4 regions of the Dehalobacter sp. DCM genome follow, and region 1 is predicted to be linked to each of the others. Evidence: riboswitches for the same ligand, from Rfam matches in the RefSeq annotation. Region 1 holds a riboswitch; each other region holds the start of a gene.
The links. Region 1 has a riboswitch for cobalamin ahead of LPY66_RS08585 (ABC transporter ATP-binding protein). Riboswitches for the same ligand answer to the same signal wherever they lie in the genome.
Positions count from the first base shown of each region.

Region 2: another riboswitch for cobalamin. It lies ahead of LPY66_RS06680 (putative cobaltochelatase); the one in region 1 lies ahead of LPY66_RS08585 (ABC transporter ATP-binding protein).
Region 3: another riboswitch for cobalamin. It lies ahead of LPY66_RS16365 (sodium:solute symporter family protein); the one in region 1 lies ahead of LPY66_RS08585 (ABC transporter ATP-binding protein).
Region 4: another riboswitch for cobalamin. It lies ahead of LPY66_RS06610 (hypothetical protein); the one in region 1 lies ahead of LPY66_RS08585 (ABC transporter ATP-binding protein).

Region 1 covers NZ_CP092282.1:1,829,788-1,833,340, reverse strand. The annotation lists gene LPY66_RS08590 (energy-coupling factor transporter transmembrane component T family protein) at 1-423, opposite strand, end outside; gene LPY66_RS08585 (ABC transporter ATP-binding protein) at 420-1,955, opposite strand; cobalamin riboswitch at 2,157-2,336, opposite strand; gene asnB (asparagine synthase (glutamine-hydrolyzing)) at 2,559-3,553, shown strand, end outside.
Region 2 covers NZ_CP092282.1:1,408,979-1,412,531, reverse strand. The annotation lists gene LPY66_RS06680 (putative cobaltochelatase) at 1-1,756, opposite strand, end outside; cobalamin riboswitch at 1,889-2,089, opposite strand; gene LPY66_RS06675 (ABC transporter permease) at 2,109-2,843, opposite strand; gene LPY66_RS06670 (ABC transporter ATP-binding protein) at 2,843-3,553, opposite strand, start outside.
Region 3 covers NZ_CP092282.1:3,520,207-3,523,759, reverse strand. The annotation lists gene grdC (glycine/sarcosine/betaine reductase complex component C subunit beta) at 1-1,288, shown strand, start outside; cobalamin riboswitch at 1,352-1,527, shown strand; gene LPY66_RS16365 (sodium:solute symporter family protein) at 1,773-3,233, shown strand; gene LPY66_RS16360 (glycine/betaine/sarcosine/D-proline family reductase selenoprotein B) at 3,252-3,553, shown strand, end outside.
Region 4 covers NZ_CP092282.1:1,386,623-1,390,175, forward strand. The annotation lists gene LPY66_RS06600 (ATP-binding cassette domain-containing protein) at 1-392, shown strand, start outside; gene LPY66_RS06605 (DMT family transporter) at 373-1,449, shown strand; gene LPY66_RS06610 (hypothetical protein) at 1,460-2,269, opposite strand; cobalamin riboswitch at 2,568-2,746, opposite strand; cobalamin riboswitch at 3,013-3,212, shown strand; gene cobK (precorrin-6A reductase) at 3,345-3,553, shown strand, end outside.

The DNA of each region.
Region 1 (3,553 bases):
GACAGTCAGCATCGCATAGCGATAGGGCACGCGCCAAGCGATAAGCATCAATGTCACATCTACAGCCGACGTCCAAGTCATAAACTGAACAGCCGCCAAAGTGACAGCCGCCGTACGAAAAATCCCTAAAGCGGCATATGGCAAGGCTCCCGAATAAACCGAAAGAACTCCCCATTGCCATACAAGCTGTCCTTCCCGGCAGAACAAGAGCTGAATCACCAGGATTTGAGAGGCGACAATCACGATCACCGGCAACAGGATTTTGTATTTTTTCAGATTCTGAGTGAAAGCGCAATCCGTCAGAATAATTAAGGCAATAATTCCGATTGCCATGAGCATATTCCGTGCGGTTAACGCGGTAAGGATCAGCGTAACGCACCAGACGAATTTCAAACGCGGATCAATTTTTTCGATGACGCTCATAAGGCAATACCATCCTCTGGAAAATAAACACTCTGGTGCACATCGAGCCCCAAGTCCATCAAGTCTTCTTTGCAGGAATCCATATCTTTGCTCGGAACATCCAGTACAACGTGGTGCTTCCGCATCACAATGATTCGATTGGTATATTTTTGCACTGCACTGAGATCATGGGTTACGAGAATGATCGTTTTGCCCTGCTCATGCAAGTGGGAGAGCAATTCCATAATCAGGGCGCTTTGTTCCTCATCTAAGCTGGATGTTGGTTCATCTGCGATGATTATCTCCGGGTCGCCAACAATAATCGAGGCAATTGCCAATTTCTGACGCTGACTGCGGCTAAGCTGATGCGGATGACAATCGGCATACTCAGCCAGACCGGTAACCGCTAATATCCTGTCCACCTTTGCTTCAATTTCTTTTTGCGGCAGCCTCCTTGTTTTTAAAATGAAACCGACCTCGTCTTTAACCGTGTTGGCGAATATCTGAAAATCAGGATTTTGAAACAAGAAACCAATTTTACTGCGTAAGGCGGCTAAATTCTTCTTGGTCAAAGCCTGGTTGAACATCACGATTGACCCTTTATCCGGCATGAGCAAGCCTTCCATCAACTTGAGCAATGTCGTTTTGCCTGACCCATTCAGGCCCACTAACCCAATAAAATCCCCGCGGGAGACGGCTAAATTAATGTTTTCACAGCCAAGAAAGACTCCTTTATAGGTAAAGGATAGGTCCTTGACCTCGATTATCTTTTCTTCCGATAGATTGTTTTGAGGTTTAAACTGCGATACCAAACGGTTTGTCGTTTTCCAGACCGCCTTATTTTGCAGCTGCTGCAGGTATTCATGCGGTTTGTATTCCGCCTTGACTGTCCCGTCGGCCACGATCAGAACACGATTGGCATAGGGGAGAATATCGCGGGCCCGATCCATTACCATGATCACCGTGACACCTTTTTCCTTGTTTAAATAGCCAAGATACGCATAAAGATCCTTCTTCCCCTGACTATCAAGTTCTGCCGTCGGTTGATCTAAAACAAGAATAGGAGTTTCCATTGCCAGAACGCTGGCGAATACGACGCGTTGGGCTTGCCCGCCGGACAATTCATCCGTCTTACGATCATGAAAATCCGTTAACCCTACAAATTCAAGGTAATGATGCGTTCTCCTGGTTATCTCTTCCCAGGAAAGATTCATATTGGCAATACCGAAAGCGACCTCTTCCCCCACACTGATGCTGATCATTTGATTTTGAGGTTCCTGCATCATATAACCGATATAATCGCACATCCCCGATAATGGGATCTCTTGGGTGTCTCGTCCCATTACCCTGCTGGAACCGTTTATTTCCCCGTTGAAAAACTTAACTGCAGCCCCCGTGATGCAATGAAGCAACATGGATTTGCCTGAGGCGACTTCACCGGTAATGGCAACAAAGTCTCCTTTCTGGATCGTAAGATCAATATCTTTCAGAACAATCTTCGTTGCCGGCGGAAAAGTCAACGCTTTGATTTTTAGCTGTACTGCAGGTTCCATGACATTTAACCTCCACTGTCTACTGTGAGTACCGACAATCGCCGCTCCTAGCCATCCGTGGCTTCGCGGCATAAGTCCCTCCATGGACAATCGCCGCTCCTAGCCATCCGTGGCTTCACGGCATAAGTCCCTCCATGGACAAATAAAAAAAGTTCCAGCTTTAAGGGTCTACCCTAAAACTGAAACTTTACCATCGTTTCAAATTAATCAACTTTAACGGCAGGTCTTCTGACTCATAGTTTTAACCGATGACTGCGCCTTCCCAATTTCTCAGTGGCCTATTGCAGTGATCACAACTATTCACAGCGGTGGGTCCGTCCAGGATTTGCACCTGATTCCCTATTCTTCTCTATAAGAGACACCGGTAAAAGATATTAATGATAGATTTATTTTATAGGAAATTGAATAAAAGTCAAGACATTAGGCAGATTTAAAATGGTTTTTTTCATCCTTTCAATCATTATGGTTCCTGCTGCAACATATGGCGTTCGAAATACAATATACATACAAATTTTCGGTTCCAAACCGGCAGCGTATCATCATACATTACTATAGATGATAAACATTATCAATAAAGCTTAAAAGAATGAGGAGATGACAGTAATGTGCGGTATTGTTGGGTGGCTGGACTGGGATCGTGATCTGTCCGAGTCCGGAGTAATTATTAATGCCATGGTGGATACGCTAGTTCCCCGAGGTCCTGACGCCAGGGGAATGTACTTAAGGACCCCTATCGCATTTGGGCACAGCCGATTGGCCGTAGTCGACATCATCGGCGGTCAGCAGCCCATGGTCCGTTTTCGGGATGGCTGGGAATATGTCATCACATATAACGGAGAGCTGTATAATACAGAGGAAATTCGGCGGGAGCTTGTACTTAAAGGCTATTCACCGCAAGGGCATTCGGATACAGAGATCCTTCTTTTGTCTTATATGGAATGGGGGGAAGCCTGTGTTGATAAACTCAATGGCATTTTTGCCTTTGGTATATGGGACAGCCGGAGAGAAACTCTCTTCATCGCCAGGGATAGAATGGGAGTCAAACCCCTATTTTACTTTCAGAAAAACAATTCCTTCCTATTTGCCTCCGAGCTGAAGGCCCTCCTGGCTCATCCTGATATTCCCGCCGAACTTGATAACGAAGGCCTGGCCGAACTTTTTATGATCGGACCGGCCCGGACTCCCGGACATGGGGTCATTCGAAATATCAACGAAGTCAAACCGGGCTGCGCGATGAAGCTTGAACGGGGCAACGTATCCTCCTGGGCCTATTGGTCGTTAAAAAACGAACCGCACACCGACGATTTGGCGACCACAATCGTGAAGGTCCGTCATCTTGTTTCGGATGCCGTCTCCCGCCAATTGGTCTCCGATGTTCCGTTGGGCACCTTACTGTCCGGCGGGCTGGATTCCAGCATTATTACAGCGATTGCCGCGAAGACATACCGTGATCAAGGACGATCCCTGCCCACATTTTCAATCGATTATACCGGCAATCAACGCTTTTTTAAAGCGAACGATTTTCAACCGGACCCGGACGCGCCATGGGTGGAAAAGATGGTGGGTTACATGCAAACCGATCACCATGGTCTTTTCTT
Region 2 (3,553 bases), 420 kb from region 1:
AAGGCGTTTTACCTCCGGTGGGCAATTCCTCCAGCAATTTTTGTCCCATTTCCACACTGTTAGTCGGAGGCAGGAGCACCTCAGCCGTATTACCCTTAAAAGCAATTAACCCGATCTTGTCTCTCTTTTGATAAGCATCCAGTAATAACGATAGAATCGCTCCCTTTGTTTCTACCATTCGCTGCTGGGCTCCCATGGAACCGCTGGCATCAACTAAGAAAAGCAATAAATTGCCGATGCGTTTTTCCCGTATTTTCTCCCGGATATCCGCTGTTTCAATGGCAATGGCGACACCCTCCCTGCGGCGGTAAATCTGGTGCGGCGCTGCCGAACGCATGGTAGCGTCAAAGGCCAGGTCATTATTCCGGCGCTGCAGGGTGCTGCGGATATACCGTCCTGCCCGGGAAGCGGTCTTGGTCCGGGAACGCCGTCCTGATCCCTTGCGCAAGATCGGGTCCCTTTCATTGGCGATTTTTTTGACGGTAAAAGGGTTGCCGATTGCGAAGACTTTCTCCAACGGGGCTGACGGCGGGGACATCGGCTGTTCTTCTTCCGAATGTTCTTCCGGATCTTCTTCCGCTTCCTGCTCCTCCCCGTCCTCAGGGTCCGTTTGCGGTTCAGGTTTTTCTTGTTCCAGTGTTTCTTCCGTTTCCTTAGGTTCTTGCGGTTCAGCATCTTCCTGCCTCGGGTCTTCTTCTGTCCGGTCGTTATCCGCGGGATCCTGCTCGTTCGTGTCTTGCTCCTCCGGTTCCTCCTGCTGGGTCTCCTGTTGTTCCCGGGATGGCGGAGGCGCTTCGCGGAAACGGTGGAAAAGAACCAATTCCGCCGCTTCCTGAATATCGTCTGCCAATACTTCTGTCCGTCCGTGCCAGGCTGCAATGGTACGGGCAGTCGTGACCAGCGTAATATCCGCCCGATGCCCGGCGACATTTTCTTTGACACATAAGTCAGCTGCCAGATTAATCAACTCATTGGAGATTTGGATTTGAGCTACAATCTTCCTGGCCGCAGCAATCCGTTTGGCCAGGTTTTGTTCTTCTTTTTCCCATTTGGCAATAAACCCAAGGGGATCCGCGTCATATTCTTCGCGCCGTTTAATGATTTCTACGCGTATCTGTGGGTCTTTGACCCCTTGAACCTGTACGCATAAACCAAACCGGTCCAAAAACTGCGGCCGCAGTTCTCCTTCCTCGGGGTTCATGGTGCCAACCAGCATAAATTCCGCCGGATGCGCATAGGAAATCCCTTCCCGTTCCACAATATTGGTACCCATAGCCGCCGCATCAAGTAGCACATCCACTATATGATCATCCAGAAGATTCACTTCATCGATATATACAATTCCCCGGTTGGCTTTGGCCAGGATGCCCGGTTCAAAACGCGGTTTCCCGTATTTTATGGCATACTCAAAATCCAGGCTCCCAACAACCCGGTCTTCGGTCGCCGAGACCGGCAAGTCAATGACCTGCACCGGGCGTTTCCTCGTTGTCAAAACTTGCCCCGCCGCAATTCTTTCCCGGCAATCTGCGCATAAACTGGCTGCGTCTTGCGGATTGCAGTTGAACCTGCAACCTTCCGCCATTTCTATTACCGGGAGCAGAGCTGCCAGCGCCCTTACTGCAGTTGATTTGGCGGTGCCTTTTTCTCCCCGGATTAATATGCCGTTGATTTTAGGATTTATCGCATTGAATATAAGTCCCTTCTGCAGTTTTTCCTGGCCGACAATTGCTGAAAAAGGGTATACAAATCGACTCAACTATTTTTCCACCCTTCATAATGAATCTGATATACTAAAAAAACTCTCATCACCCGGCAACACGGGTAATGAGAGCCTAACTCGAAAATTAGGTACTAAATCCTCATACACCCTCCATCACGCGTGAAGTTGCTAGTGTGTCGAATACAGGCAGGTCTTCTGACTTAAGGCTCATTGTCTCCTCCTGCCTTCCCGATTTTCAGTGGCATTCCTGGAGGGACTCCTCTTTTACAGCGGCGGGACCGCGTGGGATTTACACCCACTTCCCTTTTCACCGGTGAATCATTTCTATACAGCAAAAAGACACCCGGCACCTGTTTCCAATATTTTGTTATACAACAATATACTGTTTTTATTCAACCTTTTTGCAATAGCGTGATCCTACAATAAATAGTGCGATGAAATAGAAGGCCAGAACACCAAAATGCAGCACCATCATCGCCGTTCCTTCGCCCGTGCTCCTTAATCCCGAGCTGGTATGGGTTAGTGGCAACACCTGAATAAGATACTGGAGTGCCAAAGGCATTTTCTCAATGGAAAAAAATGTGCCGCAAAGAAAAGACATCGGGGTTATCACGAAGTTGGAAAACTTAGCCATGCCCCCGTGCGAGTTGATCAACAAACCGGCTAAAAAACCGCCGGCCGCAAAGACAAAACAGTTTAACAGGGTAATCAAAATAAAATACGGTGTTATGGCAAGGCCTCCGGCAAAAACAGATACCAAGACAATAATTAAAAGTGCGGAATAAGCGCCATAAAACGCGCCCGCAATGATTTTGCCCAGCGCAAAAACCGTCATATTCACGGGTGCCACCATAAATTCCTCAAACGTTTTGTAATACATTCTGGAAATATTGATCGAGTTGGCCGAATTACTGAAGCTCACCAGCATCGTACTCATAGCGATAATCCCCGGAATCACAAACTCCATGTAAGAGCGTCCCTCTACCTGCATCCCGCTCCCCAAACCCCAGCCGAAAGCGATCAGATACAGTGTTGGTGAAACCATGGCACCGATCGTTGTGCTCCAAAATTTTCTTTTAAATAATACAAACTCCTGCCACAATATGCCGTATAAGGCAGCCATCAGGATTCCACCCTTCTGTTGGTTAATTTCAGGAAAACATCCTCCAGATTGGACGGCCGGATATTGACGCTTCCTTCTAAAGCAGCTGCATAGGCTACAGCCTTTTCTCTGGTCTCAAAAAATTCTTCCTTGGTCTTGCCGTTGATAAAATTTTCAACAGCAAATTTACCGACTTTATCAATCAAGTTCCGGGGGGTATCCAATTCCACAAGGGCCCCGCTATTAATGAGTCCTACCCTGTCGCACAGCACCTCGGCTTCTTCAATATAGTGCGTTGTTAAGAGCACGGTCAGACCTCTGCTTTTCAAGCTTCTTAACAAGTCCCACATTTTCCTCCTGGCCGAAGCATCCAGTCCGACGGTCGGTTCATCTAAAAGCAGAATCTCCGGATTATGCATCAGCGCCCTGGCAATCATCAGTTTTCTTTTCATGCCGCCGGAATATTTACCCACCAGGTCGTTTTTTCGTTCCGCCAGCTCAGTAAATTCCAGCAGTTCAGTAATTCGCTGTTTCCTTAAAGCCTTCGGCATATGATAGAGCATTCCGTGAGCTTCCAGGTTTTTCCAGGCAGTCATCTCATTCTCCAGATTATTATGCTGAGGGACAACGCCGATTTTGATCTTGACAGCAACCAGATTCCGATCCATGCTTTCATTGTTAATGATGATGTCGCCGGAAGTGATGGGGGTCAGGGTGCTGATCATTCTTAC
Region 3 (3,553 bases), 1.7 Mb from region 1:
TCAGGCTTTTATTGGGAATCTTTTTCCCAAGGATTTATTGAATATCCCCCGTCCCTGGTATCATCATGCTTTGCCCGATGCGAAGCGTTTCGGGCGCTTCGGCGAAATTTTCCCAGAAGATGAATTTTTGGGATTGCTAGCTGCGGTTGACGTCAATGGCCTTGTGTGCTTGGAAACGGGTTTTAAACAGGCCGTCTTCCCAAAACTTCGTGCACATCCTGCTGTATCGATGCTCAAAGGGATATCCTCTGCCCAAAATGATTCACTTTCTAATGAAGAGATTGCAGAATCGATTCAAACAAGGGAAGCCTTGCCATTGACCTTTGACGGAAGTACCATCGGGTGTATCCAGAAGGCAAGCATTTCGGATCCTGCCCTAGCCGCCTCACGGATCGCAGAGAACCTCATTGCCAAGGCTTCAGCAACGGCAGCGCTGCAGCTCCTCTTCAACAATACTGGCCTTCATCCTCTGGACGTAGACTATATTTTTGAAGCATCTGAGGAGGCCTGTGGAGATATCCGGCAAAAGGGAGGCGGTGGTTTCGCCAAGTCCATTGCCGAAGCCTGCACCTGTTCAAATGCCAGCGGCGCCGATACGCGTGCATTCTGTGCAGCCCCAATGCATGCCTTGCTGCAAGCTGCAGCATTCGTACAGTCAGGGATCTTTGCAAACGTGATTGTCGTAGGCGGCGGCTGCTGTGCGAAGCTTGGCCTCAATGCAGGAATCCACCTTAAACACGGGATGCCTGTCCTGGAGGATATGTTAGGAGCCTTTGCCATTCATATCAGTAAGGATGACGGTTTCAATCCGATTTTGCGTACGGATCTAATTGGCAGAATGAATGTAGGCTGTGGCGATTCACCGCAACAGGTTTTTCGTTCCCTTATCGCGGAGCCTTTAACAAAAGGCGGCTATAAAATATCAGAGATTGATCGTTATGCCGCAGAGCTTGTGAATCCAGAAATCCTTGAGCCTACAGGGTGTGGTGATATTGCTGAAAAGAACTATAAAATGATCGCTTCCTTGGGTGTGCTAAATAAAGAGATCGATCGTAGCGAGATTCAGGAACAGATCCGCCGCTTTGGAGTGCCTGGCTTTGCGCCAAGTCAGGGGCACATTCCTTCAGGAGTGCCGTACATTGGGCCTGCGCGGGAACTAATACTGAGGGACAACGTGAAGCAGGTGATGATCATAGGGAAAGGGAGCCTTTTTTTGGGAAAACTCACGCGCCTTTACGACGCTCTTTCCTTGCTCATCCAGAGAAACCCAAAATATTCCGGTGTTTGAAAAGCCAGGAAGAATCATATTAGGACAATTAAAGACAGATTGAATACTTCAGAATAATATAAATAACTTCGTATATTTGCAGGTGCCCCTTTTGGGGAGAATAGGGAACCGGGTGTGATTCCCGGACGGACCCGCCACTGTAAAGAGGAGCGTATACAGATACCACTCCGGTTATGATGGGGGAAGGTGTAATACGCAATGATCCAAGCCAGGAGACCTGCCTGCAAATTTCTATGCCAGCTTCGCGAACGGGCTGGTTTAGGTGATGGATGATGGAAAAATCCGCACTCTGTTTGAGATGCGGGTTTTTTATTTATCATTTATTTTGAAAGGGGGGATCAACATGCATGCGAGTACTATTTTTATTGGAACAATCTTGTTTTTTTGTTTTGCTGCGATAGGCATATCCATCTTCGGCAAGGGCTTCTTTAAAAAGTTTGACTAGCAACGCATCATTTAGAACGAGTGAATGAAAGGGGAATTCATGATGGAAATCGGCAAATACATTGCCTTATTTATCTTTTTTATCGTATTGCCCTGCTGGGCGGTTTACTATGGACGAAGCGGTATGAAAAGTCTGGAAGGATACGTTTTTGGCGGCCGGATGTTAGGGCCTGTCACCTCGGCTTTCACGGCTGCAACTGCAGCTACCAGTGCAGGCTTGTTTGTCGGCGGAGCGGGTATGGCTTACAAGTATGGCTGGGGCGGCGCTACTTGGCAGCTTGGAGCAGCTTTGGGCGTATTTATCAGTTGGTTTCTGATTGCGCCAAAGATTCGTGAGGTGTCCCATAAAATCCAAGCCATTACGACACCGGAATTGTTTGTGAAAAGGTATGGATCCAAACACTTTTATCCAATCGTCGCATTTTGGATTGTTCTTTTCAGCATTCCTATGCTTGTCGTCCAATTACGATCGGTAGCATTAACCCTGGAGAGCTATCTGGGGATACCGTACCTTTGGGCGCTGATCATATTTAGTGTGGTACTGGTTGTTTTTTCTTCGTTGGGTGGCCGTAAGGCGATTGCCTATCTGGATGTCGTCCAGGGCATGATCATGATTACTGCTGTTACAGCGGCTATTATTGTTGGTTGGAGAGCGGTTGGTGGTATCTCCGGACTGGATACTTTATTGGCGCAGAAAAACTACAGTTTAACGACCTTTTTTGGAGAAATGCCGCGTTCGCTCTGGTTTAATTTAGCGTTTGTCTATATGTTCGGCTTATTCAGCAGTCCGCATATTATTCCGGCTTTTTATGGGATGAAAGACGGCAAAACCGCACGATTAGCTTTTCCTATGGGGGTCGTCATCTCCCTGTATTGGACGTTTGCCGCAGTCTTGATTGGTTTGATTCCACGGGCGCTGGGCATCGCCGTCGAAACATCGGATAAAGCCTTCGCTGTATTTTTGGCGCAAGTAGCGCCTGGATTTGTCGGATTGCTGATGATTTTCTGTTTACTCGCGGCTGTTTTTACGACCTTGGATGCTTTGTTGATGGCAGCCGGATCCAGCATCGTGCACGATGTTCTCTGCCGGATTAAAGGAGTCAGTTTGACAGAAAGACAAGAGCTGCGCTTTGCGCGGATTGCAACGGCCGTGATCGGAATCATCGCATTTATTCTGAGCGAAATACAGATCCCTCTGATTACCATTGTCAATGCCTTTGGTTTTGGTGCTTTTGTCATTGTGATTGGCGTGCCGATGATCCTGGCATTGTTCTGGGATAAGGCCAGTCGGGAGGCCGCCTTTTTCTGCACGATTGCAGGGCCCATCCTCTATATCCTGTGGCATTATTTTTTGGTAGATATCACCGGCCTTGGTGAACTTCCCGGTACCCTGATCGTAGTACTCACGGTGTCCATCATCCTGAGTTTGCTCAAACCGGCAAATCAGCAAAGCTATTTCCGGCAATATCAGGAAACCTATTTTCAAAAAATAAAGGCTTAAAATAGGAGGAGACGGTTCGTGCGAATACTTTACTATATGAATCAATTCTTTGCCGGGATCGGCGGCGAAGAAAAAGCGGACACCTCTCTGCTTTTTATGGAGGAGCCAATTGGACCGGCAATCGGTTTTGGCTCTCTTCTGGATCAATCATTGATGGTGACGCTCGTCGCAGTTTGCGGGGATAACTATTTTCACAGCCATCAAGAGGAAGTATTGCAGCAAGTGGTTGCCAAGGCGAAAGAGCATCGTATTGAGATGGTCATCGCCGGCCCTGCATTCAACGCAGGCCGATATGGTCAGGCATGTGGGGCAATAGGCGA
Region 4 (3,553 bases), 440 kb from region 1:
TTGTTATGGAGCCGGATATACTGGTGTTGGATGAACCGACAGCAGGGCTTGATCCGATGGGAGTCAGTGAGATCATGAAACTTCTTAAGGAAACCCAAAATGAACTTGGGCTTTCCATTGTTATCTCGACCCATGAGATTGATATTGTTCCGCTCTACTGCGATTTTGTTTATGTCCTGGATCGAGGAAAAGTCATTCTGGAAGGGACGCCGAAAGAAGTCTTTTCAGAAAAGGAAACGATTCGAAGTGTTAACTTAAGGCTGCCGCGAATTGGGCATCTAATGGAAATACTGAGGGCGAAAGATGATTTTGCTTTGACAGAATCGGCGATGACCATATCTGAGGCGCGGAAGGCATTAAATGATTGGAAGAATGAAAAATCAACAAAATAGATTGTTTTGGTTTCCTATTTTGCAGATTATCGCAGCCGCCGCTTTGTTCGGGGCCAGTGTCCCTTTGGCAAAGCTGCTGTTAGGGGATATTGCCCCTGTACCGCTGGCCGGATTCTTGTACATAGGCAGCGGTATGGGGATGTTGCTTTGGCGCGTTTTGTTTAAGGCTGATCAAGGCAGTTGCCGTGAAGCAAAAATTGTTAAACAGGATTGGCCATGGTTGATCGGGGCCATCTCATCCGGCGGAATAGCCGCTCCCATTGTCTTGATGGTTTCACTGAAACAGGCACCTGCTTCGACAGCTGCCCTTTTGTTAAATTTTGAAGGCGTGGCGACAACCATTATTGCCGGGATTGTGTTTAAAGAACACATCGGGAAGCGTATTTGGGGGGCAGTTCTATTAATTGCCGTTGCCAGCATCGCGCTGTCCTGGAATACTTCCGGGCAATGGGGTTTCTCCCTTAGTGCCGTCGGGGTACTCGCCGCTTGCGGCTTGTGGGGCGCGGATAACAATTTTACACGGAATATCTCAGCTAAAGATCCATATATGATTGTTGCCATCAAAGGTTCGTGTGCAGGAATATTCTCTCTGCTCCTGGCGCAAATTATCGGACAGCCATTTCCGCATTTGTCCTATGCGGTAATGGCAATGTTCTTGGGGTGTCTAAGCTATGGCTGCAGTATCGTTTTCTTTATTCAAGGCATGCGAGAACTGGGCTCAGCCCGGACAAGCGCCTTATATGGCATTGCGCCTTTCTTGGGAGCTGTTTTATCCATCGCCTTATATAGAGAGGTTCCGGAAATACAGTTTATTGTCGCAATGCCTGTGATGATACTGGGTGCCATTTTGTTATTAAAAGAAGACCATGTTCATTGGCACAGACATCACTATACCGAACATGAACACCGGCATTGCCATAGTGATGGGCATCATACCCACAGTCATCAGGGTGATACGAAATTGGAAAAAAACTATCATTCGCATGTCCACCAACACGAAGAGACAGAACATTGGCATGGGCACACGCCAAACATTCATCACCGGCATAGTCACTAGATGACAACAATCAGTTTTCTACATTACCGTGACTGTATGTAACCAATTGGAAAGAAGGAGTTGAGGGCGTTCCCAGCGTGTTTATGGAACAGGATAGTTTCGCGAGAAGTATTGAAAATTTGTCATATTGCCCTTTAGTTAATTGCCGGCAATGACATGTCAGGACGACCAATACCGGATTGCCGGCGATGTTGTTCAGCACTTTCAAAGCATGGATATAATTGCGGTTATCTTGTATTGTCCCAATAATAATTATTGGCATTTGACTCCATGATTCCCAGGATAGGTTAAGATAACGCAGCTTGTGATTGGCACGGGGATTTTGAGTCAGCAGACCAAGAATCAGGGGGGCTTCACACTCCGTATGCTGCGTATACGCTAGAAGATTAAATCCCGAATCAACGACAGCAATGTGACTGTCGATGATATTTTCGCTGATATCCAGTAAATCCTGTAAGCCGCGGCCAGCAATAAGAGAGCGCTGCATGTTGCTTTCCCACTCCTTGAAAGTCTTAAAAACCTCCTTAAACCTAAAAAACGAATCATAATTAATCTTACCGTCAAACATAATCACTCTTCTCAAAGCGTTGTCAGCCACGTATTCCTGTAAACCGTCCCGGGGACATAATAAGTAGAGGTTCGGAAAAGACTGACTTATTTTAACGGCTTTTGTGAAGTTACACACATAAAGGTAATCTGGGGAAAGACGGCTGCTATGGCAGCTTAGCATTTTGATCCCAAGAAATTTTGGATTTTCCTTTTTAGGGGCATAAGAAACAAGTGGAAAATGATCTAATAAAATATTTAATGTAACCGGCATCTTGGAACCTCCTTCCAAAATTTGAGTAATTAATACCACTTGTAAAAAGAAAAAGCATGTTTGTACCTCAGTCCAATGACAAACATGCTTCCTCTCCATAAGGGAGAGATAATCAAGGAGAACTTAAAATGTCAATCTTATGCACGCCGGCAAATAGCTTGCATAAGAGTGTCCGCGAAATAAACAAAGCGAAAATAAAAAAACCTTTTGTCCTGTGGATTCAAAAAGGTTTACAAAACTGTGCATCTGCATAGATTCAAGCAGTAACACAATCCATCCTCCTATCGACCGTAGGTATACAATGAACTAACTGCAAGCAGGTCTTCTGGCTTAAGGTTCATCGTCATCCTTACCTTCCCGGATTCGGTGGTTTTTCAAGGACTTCTCACCTTTTACAGCGGCGGGACCGCACGGGACTTTCACCCGTTTCCCTATTATACCGGCTATCAACCGGTCACTTACAGCTGAAATATTCAATTACTGACGATTATAGATCCAAATTCAATAAAAGGCAAGCATTTTTTCATCATGTGTATTTATACAAGCAGTTGCAATCAAGCTGCTGAATCAATGATAAATTTATACATAATTCTGACACATGGAACAGGCATAGGTATCACCTATATGAATAACCGGACATTGATTCTCTTCTATCCTTGGTATGATTATGCCTGAGGGGAAGGAAAAATGCCGATAAATTTTTTCGTGACATAGCATTTGGGATGCGATATAATCAGACTGAAAACAAAATATTGGAAACAGGTGTCGGTTATAATTTCGCTGAATAGAAGTTATGAGCCGGTGAAAAGGGAAGTGGGTGTAAATCCCACGCGGTCCCGCCGCTGTAAAAGAGGAGTCCCTCCAGGAATGCCACTGTAACCGGGAAGGCAGGAGGAGACGATGAGACTTAAGCCAGAAGACCTGCCTGCGTTTCGTACACTAGCAACTTCACGCGTGATGGAGGGTGTTTGAGTTTTTGTTCGCTTATATTTGAGACGGACTCTCATTGCTTATGTTGTTAGGCATTGAGAGTTTTTTTATTGAAAAAAACGATGTGGGCGAGGAGTAGGGAACCATGTCAAAATCGCTTGTAATTGCAGGCACAGCAGAAGCAAAAGAGGTCATTATTCAATTGCTGAAAATGAATATCGAAGTTTCGGCAGTTGTTACCTCGAGACTTGGAAGCCAGGCTTTGGCGGATATTGAAAATATCCGTATTCATCAAGGGAGGGTCTCAAAGCAATGGATCGCCGGCTTGCTCGATAGCATTGAGCCGGATTACGT